One region of the Nostoc sp. UIC 10607 genome, then DNA from elsewhere that is predicted to be linked to it. Evidence: riboswitches for the same ligand, from Rfam matches in the RefSeq annotation. Region 1 holds a riboswitch; each other region holds the start of a gene.
The links. Region 1 has a riboswitch for cobalamin ahead of cobG (precorrin-3B synthase). Riboswitches for the same ligand answer to the same signal wherever they lie in the genome.
Positions count from the first base shown of each region.

Region 2: it holds a riboswitch for cobalamin, as region 1 does, so the genes downstream of both, ACEYW6_RS07175 (DUF1636 domain-containing protein) here and cobG (precorrin-3B synthase) in region 1, are expected to answer to the same signal.
Region 3: it holds a riboswitch for cobalamin, as region 1 does, so the genes downstream of both, ACEYW6_RS22155 (DUF1636 family protein) here and cobG (precorrin-3B synthase) in region 1, are expected to answer to the same signal.

Region 1 is NZ_JBIQNW010000034.1:42,212-45,984, reverse strand. Features, by position in the region: gene ACEYW6_RS23780 (precorrin-8X methylmutase) at 1-382, opposite strand, end outside; gene cobG (precorrin-3B synthase) at 431-2,062, opposite strand; cobalamin riboswitch at 2,051-2,183, opposite strand; gene ACEYW6_RS23770 (hypothetical protein) at 2,313-2,729, opposite strand; gene ACEYW6_RS23765 (hypothetical protein) at 2,726-3,022, opposite strand; gene ACEYW6_RS23760 (DUF3177 family protein) at 3,058-3,654, opposite strand.
Region 2 is NZ_JBIQNW010000005.1:230,340-234,112, forward strand. Features, by position in the region: gene ACEYW6_RS07165 (CapA family protein) at 1-773, opposite strand, end outside; tRNA gene ACEYW6_RS07170 (tRNA-Ser) at 966-1,050, opposite strand; cobalamin riboswitch at 1,290-1,433, shown strand; partial or broken gene ACEYW6_RS07175 (DUF1636 domain-containing protein) at 1,836-2,092, shown strand; gene ACEYW6_RS07180 (hypothetical protein) at 2,103-2,567, shown strand; gene ACEYW6_RS07185 (methyltransferase domain-containing protein) at 2,580-3,446, shown strand; gene ACEYW6_RS07190 (2-hydroxyacid dehydrogenase) at 3,662-3,773, shown strand, end outside.
Region 3 is NZ_JBIQNW010000029.1:69,719-73,491, reverse strand. Features, by position in the region: gene ACEYW6_RS22165 (BMP family ABC transporter substrate-binding protein) at 1-424, shown strand, start outside; gene ACEYW6_RS22160 (cobalt-precorrin-6A reductase) at 465-1,208, opposite strand; gene ACEYW6_RS22155 (DUF1636 family protein) at 1,208-1,627, opposite strand; cobalamin riboswitch at 1,649-1,831, opposite strand; tRNA gene ACEYW6_RS22150 (tRNA-Val) at 1,933-2,006, shown strand; gene ACEYW6_RS22145 (PAS domain S-box protein) at 2,606-3,773, shown strand, end outside.

The DNA.
Region 1 (3,773 bases):
CTTCCAGGTGCGATCGCCATAATTCTAAAGCTGCCGCCGACCTTGTAGTATTTAGACGCTGGGCAATTTCTGGCACTTCCGGCTCGTTGAGGGTACAAATAACTTGATTGTTTGCAGATAACCTTCGCCTGGTAACGCCATCGGCAACCATCCGACAATCGCACAGAATCGGCGCTCCCTGTGCTAGTGCTTCCCTTGCGGATTGCACCGCTGTGGGGGAATATGCCAAGTCAGGAACAATATCCGTCATCCCACAGGCATGAATGAGACGTACAGCAACTTTTGCTACATCTGGTGGCAGCACATCTAGGTTTGCTTCTGACCGGATGATTGCAAAGGAATTACGGTAAATTTCGTTGGCATCTCGGATGTAGTCGGGCATTAAATTTGGGATTTTAAATTTGGGATTGACCAATGAAAATCGAAAGACTCAGATTCCCGACTTTTCCAATAACTTGGGAATCTTGTTGTTCACGAATGATTTAGGAATAATTTTAAATAAATCCTGTAATTGGGCGATCGCATATCGATTAGCAAATTTCCCAAAGGACTCATCAGAATTTAGGCGTTGATTTTTATATACATATAGCATCCGCTCTATGAATGCAGGTAGTTCGGCAAAAGTTACATATTGATATATTTCACGTCCGGATTTCTGCTTGCTGTCACCAACATAAATGTGATAACCCTCCACAGTTCCATTGTCAGCCTCAATGCTGACACCGAGCAGAGTAATATCACTTTTGCTATGCTGGGCGCAGGATTTTTCGCAGCCGCTGAAGTGGATATTAACAGGGCAATCTAGAATGACGCGAGTTTCAAGATACTCTGCTAATGCCAATGCATGATCCTTGGTGTTCGTAGCAGAAGCAGCACAACCCTTTTTTCCAGAACAGGCAACTAATGCACTCTTGATGTTGGTTGCTGAGAAATCTAATCCTAAGCAAGCAATTTCTCGCTGGACATCGCCAACCCATTGCTGAGGAATATCAGTTAGCAACAAATTTTGCCAAGGGGTTAGCCTGAGAGTTCCACTGCCATATTTTGCTGCTAAATCTGCTAAACCCCGCATCTGTCTACTCTCCAATCGCCCAAGGGGCAAGACAACACCAAGGTAAAATAAGCCTTTCTGACGTTGGGGGTGGATGCCAATATGCTGATAGCTAGCATTTGACCTCTCTCCCAAACCCTCTCTTTGCAAAAGAGTAGAGAATTTCTCCCCCTTCCCTTGCAGGGAAGGGGGTTGGGGGGTTAGGTCATTTCTTGCTTCACTGCATAAAAGAGGGAAAGGTAGACGCTGCTTAACTTCCTGGAGATAATTTTCACAACCCAAAGTATTCAATAACTCTAAGAGACGTAGCCGACGCTTACTTGTAGTATTACTATGAGCTAGATAGACATCTGTCAACGCTGCCAAAACGGGCAAACATTCCTCTGGTGGTAACAATATTCCCATATCGCTGGGCGGTTGACCCTTTGTCCCTACACTGAGAGAGAGGCGGAAGTAAACATTACTGTTAACTAAGACAGCAGCAAATAGGATATCATTCAAGCGATCGCACACCCGAATTATCCCACCACCATCAAAGCAAACGCTAAATTTTGCTGACAGTCCCGAAAGGGCCGGATGTGCAGCAATATAATGATCCCAACCTTGGACAAAAGGGCGAGTGTCGATTAATTCTTGCGGGTCGATACCAGCAGTAGGGCTGGTCATAATATTACGAATATGGTCTACAACAGGATTGTGAGAACCGAGTCCTATACTCTGTAAATACTTTAGAACTTCAGTATTTATCCCCTTGTGGATTTCGCGGACTTGTAGATTAGCTCGATTAGTCACATCCAGATAGCCGCCACCGTGCTGTTCTGCTATATCTGCGATCACACGGCACTGCTGACTACTAATAATTCCACCTGGTATTCTAATGCGAGATAATATACCATCTGCGGCGGGTGTAGCATAAAACAAGCCAGGACAAGTGGCAAATCCAGAAAGCAAACTTGGAACTCCTTCCCCGTGCAACGCAGGGAGTAGACGCTGAGTGTGTATTGAGGACATCTTGAGGGTTGGCATTCTGACTTGGGTGATCCCATCACAGCTGCGGCACAGTCCCGGAATTTCACCGGAGTTTCCCAACTCCAAGCTTTAGTAATTTAGCACGAGAAGGTAGTCAGAAAATTTAATGCTTCATAAATTTTGCCATTTGTAAGCTGTAACTAGCAGATTGCTTCATCAGTTGGATCTGCGATCGCAAAATGAAACGTTGGCAGAAGAAGCGATCGCTAGACATTACAATATAACAATTGAGCTATTCAAAAACATAATTTTGGGCCACTTTCCAATAGCGCGAGAACCGCTTCAGGTCAATATAGCCATCATATTCAAAAAATGGTTCTACCTCAAGCACTTCCACTGCTATAGAACCCTTTATTTGATTGCAGATATCATCAAACCGGGGACTGGGACTGTTGGCTGCGACGACTAAATTCGCATCATGTTCTTTAGCAAAAGCTAAAATTTCTTGTGCCACATTACCGCGACGGATAACAACAGGTAACTCTAGCAAGCATTCGTATATGAAGGTGAGACGTTTGATACTCAGTTTCCATTCATCTATCAAAGCCTCGTCCCAAACCCAGATAGCTGGGACATCGGGATATTTTTGCAATACAGGGTTGTATGGACTGAGGCAATCTCCATGTATCCAAACAATCGGTTTATTCATACTCCCACTTCTGATAATAAAGCTTCCATAGCTTCCCAAGAAAGTCCTTGTTGAATATAACGGGGTGCTTCAGGATTGTAAGGACTGGCTACTCGGTCAATGTTGAGGATGTTTGCTCCATCTGGCAAAACTGGTACATCTGCATCAAATGCCGTAGGGCGCATCAAAGAACTGGAAAAGCCTTTGAAAACAGCAATGGTATCTTGCTCATCAGCAATTTCCACCGTTACAAGTAGGACTTCTTGGGGGCGTTTAGCGGTGTATTGTTCCAGTCGCTTGCCAATGGAATTCATGTTTTTAAAATTAGAGGTACTGTGGGCAGCAAAGATTACTGTGGTGTGGCTGAACGTCCCTGCTTGCCCAGCTTAATCAGAACAAAATAGCTTAAGTAAAGCACATAAATTACTAAACTAGTTATGCCAAGAAAACCTAAGAACTCAGCCTTGCTATTAGCATGGAAATATTCTTTGAATAGCAACGGAGCTTCAAACCAGACACGACAATAGGCAGTCTTTAGCATATTGGCAGAAAAAGCACAACCCAAAAAAGGGATAAAGGCTAGTGCACTCAAAAAACAATAAACAGTTGTAGCCCAGCGCCAAGAGGTAAAAATCAATTTCAAAGAGCCACTAGTTTGATACTCAATTTCATCATTAATATCCACCCAGAACCACAGCGAAATCGGGATCAAAATCTGAGCTATCAACCCAGAGATAAAGCTAACTGGATACTGGGCAATCATTAAGTAAATAGTGATTGCCATTAGGCTTGATACTCGCCAATATATAGCTAACAAGCGTTGTATGCCTTCTGCTTTTTGCACAAATGCCCAAATCAGGAGAATTAGCGGAATAATTACCAGGAATAATACTGCCAGTCGATAATCAATCCAGACGAAAGGGCGAAACCAAACGTTATAGTCCATAATTTTTCTCAAACGATAAATAAAACATTTTTAACCAAGAGCAAGTATCTATAACTGACAACCCTGTAAGCTATTAGCTAGCAAGTAGTCTATCTATATTACATAACAGTTTAATCAAA
Region 2 (3,773 bases), on a different contig from region 1:
AAAAACTCTGTCTGATTCTTAACATGTAGTGCCCCCGTTCCTTCGGCTCCAGCGTGCATCGATACTACTACAATGTTGGCCTTATTTTTAGCTTCTGTTATGAGTGCTTGGGCTGCTCCTAAATTATGAATGGAATTATACATTTCATAAGGAGAAAACCCGACCATGGCCACGGGGATATTGTTAGCTTCTAAATAGAGAATTTGATTTTTATGACCTAATGTTGAAATGCCTACAGCCTCAAGATTTTTCTTTGTATCTTTGAACCCTACCGGGCCGAAGTCCATTGCATGGTTATTCGCCATATTAAACACATTAAAACCAGCTTCAGCAAATAGCTGGGCATATGCAGGTGGGGAACGAAAGGCAAAGACTTGTCCTCGACTAATATCTTTGGCAGTGTAGGGATAATTAGTTAAGCTACTTTCAAAGTTACCAAACAGGATATCAGATCCTTGCAAGTGAGTTCTCACTGCCTTTGGTAATAATTGATCTCGAAACCGAGGTAATCTATGGTTAGGGAAATTAGTGCCGGGAATAATATCTCCAACGGCTTTGATAGTAATAGTGTCTGGAAAGGTTTGTTCTTCTGTTGTTGATGGCGTAAGTTCAGGGATAGCTAATGGAAATTGCACAGGCTCAGTGGGTGTAGTCGCAGCGTTTAATCGCTGTGATTGCCCAAGCCGGATAACGACTCCTATACTAATGCCCAGATATAAACAGATGCTGATAAAACTAAATGAGAGCACTCTCGCCATGCTGCGATTTGCCATCGTTCACTCCTCACACAATGGCATTAGTTTATCCCAAAAATCTATACTAACGGTGTATATTTTAGTGTAGTTTGGGTAACATTTGGCTAAGTAAATACTGAAGTATAATCTCGTATACTTGCAAATAATCATACCTGCCAGCTATGAAGCCAAACATTATCGCTTTGTCCAATTCTTTAGAAATCTTTTAAACGGAGAGGGGGGGATTCGAACCCCCGTTGGGTTTCCCCAAAACGCATTTCGAGTGCGTCACCATGAACCGCTCGGACACCTCTCCAGTTATATTATTCACACATTTGAGTATTCAAATGGTATGAAGTAAGGTAAATTTTACCATATTTCCTATACTACTATAACATTATCGCTTTATCTGCGTAACGGAATGCTTCGGGAACGCCCAAGCCAAAGACATTTACCATCATCGTGGTTACTGCAATTACCTAGTGAGTCAATGACACCCACAGATGTATTTATATAGAGCCATGAAAAAACTGTCTGAACTATTGAACGGTGATATACTTAAAAAATTCACTCGGTTCTAGTAGAGGTCAGCCACTAGAGGAAACGGGGAAAGTCCGGTGTAAGTCCGGCGCTGTCCCGCAGCTGTGATGAGACTTATGTCTCAGAGTCAGAATGCCCGCCGAAGTTGACTTATAAGTTCTACACGTCTGCGAGGTACAGATGAACAAAAGTATAAATATTTCTACTATTAGTCAGTCTCACTTCTTTAAAGAGCCAGAGATTCGCTACAGATTATGGCTTGCTACGAGACGATAGACAGTTAATTTATGGTATAAATTGCACCTCTAAGTGTAGCTATCAATTGTGCTAGTTTTTCTAGGCATAAGTATTGGTACTACTAAGCTGTTACGCATTTAATTTGTACATTTACCTGATGACTGATGACTGATGACTGTTAACCGTCAACAATCAACAGTTAACGACCATCAAGAGTGTTTATATACTTTAGACGCGCATCAGCTTAGTTGATTGTTGCTAATACAACTATTTTCATGTAAATAGCTCACGCTGTAAGGGGATGGTCAACTTAGAGCCAGAGCAAAATGCATGAGTGCTTGTAACCATTCTTGTGTTATTGCGTTTACAGCAGAAGGGAAATCAACCTATCTGTTTGGCGATTTACCCGTTGATGGCTGTGCATCTGCTGTACTGGAATGTGCAAGTCAATATTACACAAGTCTAATGGTTTACTGTCTTGCTCAGAACAACCTGAACCTTTGAAAACGGGTATTTTGGCAAAGATTCCACCACTAAATAAGTGGGCAAAATTAAACATAAGTTGTTGTAAAGTTCTATAGGAGGAAGCAAATGCGACCGGAAAAGAGTATCTGGCAAGGAAATTTTGGCTACTGGCAAAACAGCTTTATTCACACTAATCTGCTGGTAATAGGTTACACAGCATGGAAAGGATTTCAGTCATTTGGGCGGGGGGTTGTAATTTGTGATGTTGATACTCAAGTTACTCATCCTTCAATTACAAGTCTCGATACGGTTCCCTTCACCCTCCAATTTCTTCCTTGTGATCTGATTGGGTTTTATTTGCGATCGCGTCAGAGTTGTGGGACAATCTCGCAATCAATTAGCTCATCAATGATTTCATCCATCCTCTCAGCAGTTGCAACATACAATCCCCATCAAGATATTCTTCTGGTGCTAAAGGCTGATCCTCAAATTGAGGTCAATTTCTTACACCAGCTAAAAATTACTCCACCCGATTGCTACGAACAAGTTTGCAAACGTTGGGAAGAATTTCAACCAAGCTTAATGCCTTAAAACTTAGCCTCAATGCAAAAACCAAAATCAATCAACATTTCCAAACCAACTCGCTACCAAAATGCGGCGATAGATTATTACATGGGACTCACAGATTCCTCTTATCTGCATTACGGGTATTGGGAACCACTACCTACTGAGGGTGAGGAATTGACCCTAACTCGCCTGCGTGTGGCTCAAGAAGCCTATGCAGCCAAGCTTTTGAGTTTTATTCCAGAGGGAACCAAAACTGTGATTGATGTAGGTTGCGGTATTGGTGGTAACGCAGCATATTTGTGCGATCGCGGCTTTATTGTTGAGGGATTAGCACCCGATGCACTCCAACAAGAGAAGTTTATCAAGAATACGAACGGGCAAGTGCCTTTTTACTTAACCAGATTTGAAGATTTTCACACCTCACACTCCTATGACCTAGTTCTGTTCAGTGAAAGTAGCCAATATATTGCTGTTGGCGATTTGGCTCAAGGTGCAGCTCGTTTATTAAATAGTGGAGGCTATTTATTGCTTGCGGATATGATGCGCTCTGATGCTGGATATAGAGAGGGCATTTTTTCTAATTGTCATGTCGCTAGTGAGCTTCAGGCGGCCTTGCAACAGGCTGGATTCAAGTTAATTAAGACTGAGGACATTTCCACCCAAGTTGCACCAACGATTGACTTGTGTGTTGATAACTTTCGAACTTTTGGGCTAACTACCGTTAAATATATTGCAGATTTGGTAGCGATCGCAGTCCCACCATTACATGCGATCGGTCGTTTAGCATTCAAACGCTGGCTGGAAAAGCCCATTGTCGAAGGGTTAGCAGCACGCACTATTTTTGATAGCCATCTCTGTTATAAAATCGAACTCTGGCAGTTATCAATTCATCAGGGGAATTGAGTGTTTGAGCTTAAATTAACACCACTCTCTACTCCCCATTCAATTTGAATTCTAAATTTTTGCTTTAGTTATGAAATCGCTTGCACAAGAAGCAATCCTAAACACTGACAATGTTCAAAAGTGCGATGCCAAATAGACCGTCGTAGACATTGCTTCTTTAACTGTCAAGGTATCATGTAGTCGAACATTATGGAGCATACAGCTTGAGGTTTTGCATGAAAGTAGCAGTCTTCAGTACAAAAGTCTATGATCGGCAGTTTTTATCAGCTGCAAATTCTCCCACCCAACACGAATTAGTATTTTTTGAACCCCGTTTAAATCGGGATA
Region 3 (3,773 bases), on a different contig from region 1:
AGTTGTCCAATTGGCTGAGGAAAAAGGGATTTATGCTTTTGGCTACAACACTGATATGAGTAAGTTTGGTCAAAAAGCCCATCTGACATCAGCTATTAACAAATGGGGCAAATTCTATATAGATAAAGCCTTGGCTGTAATGAGTAATACTTGGAAGTCTCAAGAGGTTTGGGATGGCATTGGTCAAGGAATGGTGGATATTTCCCCCATGAATCAGGCGATTCCTGCGGATGTGCAACAACTGGTGAATGCAAAGCGCGATGAGTTTATTCAGGGTAGTGCACATCCTTTTGATGGCCCGGTGCAAGACCAAAAAGGGGTGGTGCGAGTGCCAAAGGGTAAGGTGTTGGATGATAGGGGACAACTGGCGATGGATTGGTATGTTGAAGGAATTGAAGGCTCAATTCCCAAGGATAAATCCTAGCACTGCTAAAAGTCTGATTGGCGGCTTTTACTTTCTTTCACTAGTTGTCCAACTTGTCAAATAGCCATGCTAAAGCACCATCAACATCAGTAACCTTTTCTCCTGGCGGTATGGCTGGACGATTTACCATAACAACCTTCACACCCAGTTCTCGCGCTGCAATAATCTTAGGCTTTGTTGCATCGCCACCACTATTTTTACTTACTATGGTATCAATCTTGTTATGAATCAGGATTTGTCTTTCGTTATTGAGGCTAAAGGGCCCGCGATCGCACAATATCATTCCTGGTGGTACTAAAGCATCATCGGTAGGAGGGTCAATCATCCGCATCAAAAACCATATTTTCTCTAGATGAGCAAAGGCGGCGAGTTCTTGCCTCCCAACTGTCAAAAATACATGCTGTGCCTGGTTTGCTACAGATGCTGCTGCGGCTTCAATGCTGTCAACTTCAATCCAGCGATCGCCACTTCCTTTTTCCCAAGGCGGGCGAATTAACATCAGATGGGGTACTCCGACTTCCGTTGCAGCATCTGCCGCATTGAAGGAAATCTGAGTAGCAAAAGGATGGGTTGCATCAATTAATAAGTCGATTTGCATTGCTCTGAGATAGCTAACCAATCCAGCCACACCACCGAAGCCTCCAACCCGTAAATCGCCCAACGGAACTGATGGTTCACGGGTGCGACCAGCTAGAGACGTGATTGCTTCTAACCCTTGGATAGTCGCCACTTTGGCAGCTAGTTCTGCGGCATCTCCCGTACCACCCAAAATTAAAACTCGCATCATTGAGATAAAGGTGGAATCTTTGCCAATATGCCCTTTTTCAGGGCTTCTGGACGCTCTGACCAAGGGAGTAAACCATTTGCTTTGGCATAGTATTGACTAGCACATTCTAGTATCGCAGATGCACTGCCATCAACGGCTAAATCACCAAATAGATATGTTAATTTGCCCTTGGCAGCAAAGGCAACTACACAGGAACGATTACAAGCACTCATGCATTCAACCTCTTGAATTGGGAATTGATCTCGCAAGTCCCAATCTTGTGCCAAGTGCTGAAGTTGCTGTAGTAGTTGTTCGCCACCACTTTCACCTAAACGTTTTCCATCTTGCCAAACGCTAGCACAGGTTTTGCAAACAAATAAAGTGTGGTCAGGAACACCAAAGCGATTAGTTGGGGAAATATGTGCAGTAGCAGTCATCTGTACCTCGCAGAAATGGGGAACTGATCAATCTACTTCGGCGGGCATCCTGACTCACTCAATTTGGAATTTGGGATTACTTAGTTTGCTAATCTCAAATCTCAAATTAATTCACAGTTGCGGGACAGCGCCGGATTTGCACCGAACTTTCCCCGTTACCTCTGGTAGCTGACCCCTACCAGAACCGAATAACCTCAATGATCATACACCAGGGTCGAATGGTACTTCTCTTAGTAAGATGGATTTACACCTTTATCTTGCTTTATCAAGAAAATATGTGTTATTATTAATAATCGTGTGGTTAAGGACGTATAGCTCAGTTGGTTAGAGCGCTACGTTGACATCGTAGAGGTCACTGGTTCGAATCCAGTTACGTCCATTGTTGGAAAGTCCTTATCTGTAACTGCTTGTCACTTAAAGGATAAGATGGCCGTTTTTAAAGGATAAAGTGGCCGCCCTGATCAAGCTGAAATGCTTATTTTTTCGTTGCACACAATCTGCGGCGATCGCATTCAAATCTCTTAAACACTTTTCCTACTCAGTTCTGCTTTGCGGTCACTTTATGCTTTAATTTCGGCCACATTATCCTTTAAGTGACAGTCTTGGTCAACTATTGGTTGTTATCTTGGACAACTTATGGTTGTTGTCGCAAAAATTCAGTCCCGATGACACTCAAACCTTAACCGACTATCCCCCATCGACTCAACCATATCACCATAACGGGACAGTGAAGAAGTTGTACGAGGGATAGGGCAAAACTTTGCGCTTCTGGTGTTCCGTGCTATGCCAGTTGTAAAATGAGTGCTGTAGAAACGCTCTACATAATTGATACAGCGCTCGTAAGTGAACGCCATCACTCTGCAACTGGCTAGAAATGAACGAAAGAAACCAAATAAAACCTCAGAAGATGAAAGATGTAGATAGCTAGATTGCTGTATAGTTTGGATTATGCCAGATTATTCTCTAAAGAGTTGCTCTATGATCGCTCTACCTGGTATTTTTATCCAAAACAAAATATACGAAAGTTCTAATTCTCTAGTGTATCGAGGCATTAGAGAGGATGGAGTAGGGATCATCGTAAAAATGCTAAAGTTTGATTATCCCTCACCTCAAGAACTGACTCGCTACAGACAGGAATATAAAATTATTCGTTCCCTCAATCTGGAAGGAGTTGTCAAGGCATACAACCAGCAGGACTATCAACGCACCCTGGTGATTATCTTAGAAGATTTTGGAGGAGAGTCCTTAGAGCAATGGATGCACAAGCGCCCAGATATCTTCTGCCCGATGCCTTTATCCACTTTTCTAGGTCTTGCGATCGCCCTCACCGACATTCTTGGCAGAATCCATGCAGCCAATATCATTCATAAAGATATCAACCCTGGAAACATAGTCTTTAATCTGGATACTGGCGTTGTCAAAATTATTGACTTTGGGATTGCAACCCAATTTAACCGCACGAATCCGACGTTCAAAAGTCCCCATGTGCTAGAAGGCACGCTTGCCTATCTGTCGCCAGAGCAAACTGGGCGGATGAACCGGATGCTCGACTATCGCACCGATTTCTACTCGCTGGGCGTGACCTTCTACGAACTGTTAACTGGACAGCTACCGTTCCCCACTCAAGACATCCTGGAGCTAGTTCATTGTCATATTGCCAAACCGCCGATTCCTCCGCATAAATTGAACGCCACGATTCCCAAACCCATTTCAGGCATAATTTTGAAGTTGATGGCGAAAAATGCGGAGGATCGCTATCAAAGTGCCTGGGGCATCAAAGCGGATCTAGAACGCTGCGCCGGGCAGCTGGCAGAAATGGGTCAGATCAACGCTATGTCGTTGGGACTGCAAGATGTTTCAGAACAGTTTTGCATTCCTCAGAAACTGTATGGACGAGAAGCGGAGACTAAAGCATTATTGGCGGCGTTTGACAGAGTGGTTAGAAAAGAGACGTTTGGCGAAATTTGTCAACTAGAGTCAGGCATAGAAAATACTCAATTCAATGTCGAACTCATGCTCGTTGCTGGTTACGCTGGCGTTGGCAAAACAGCATTGGTGCAAGAACTCTATAAACCCATCACAGCAAAGCACGGCTATTTCATATCGGGTAAATTTGACCAATTTAGGCGCAATATTCCCTACAGCG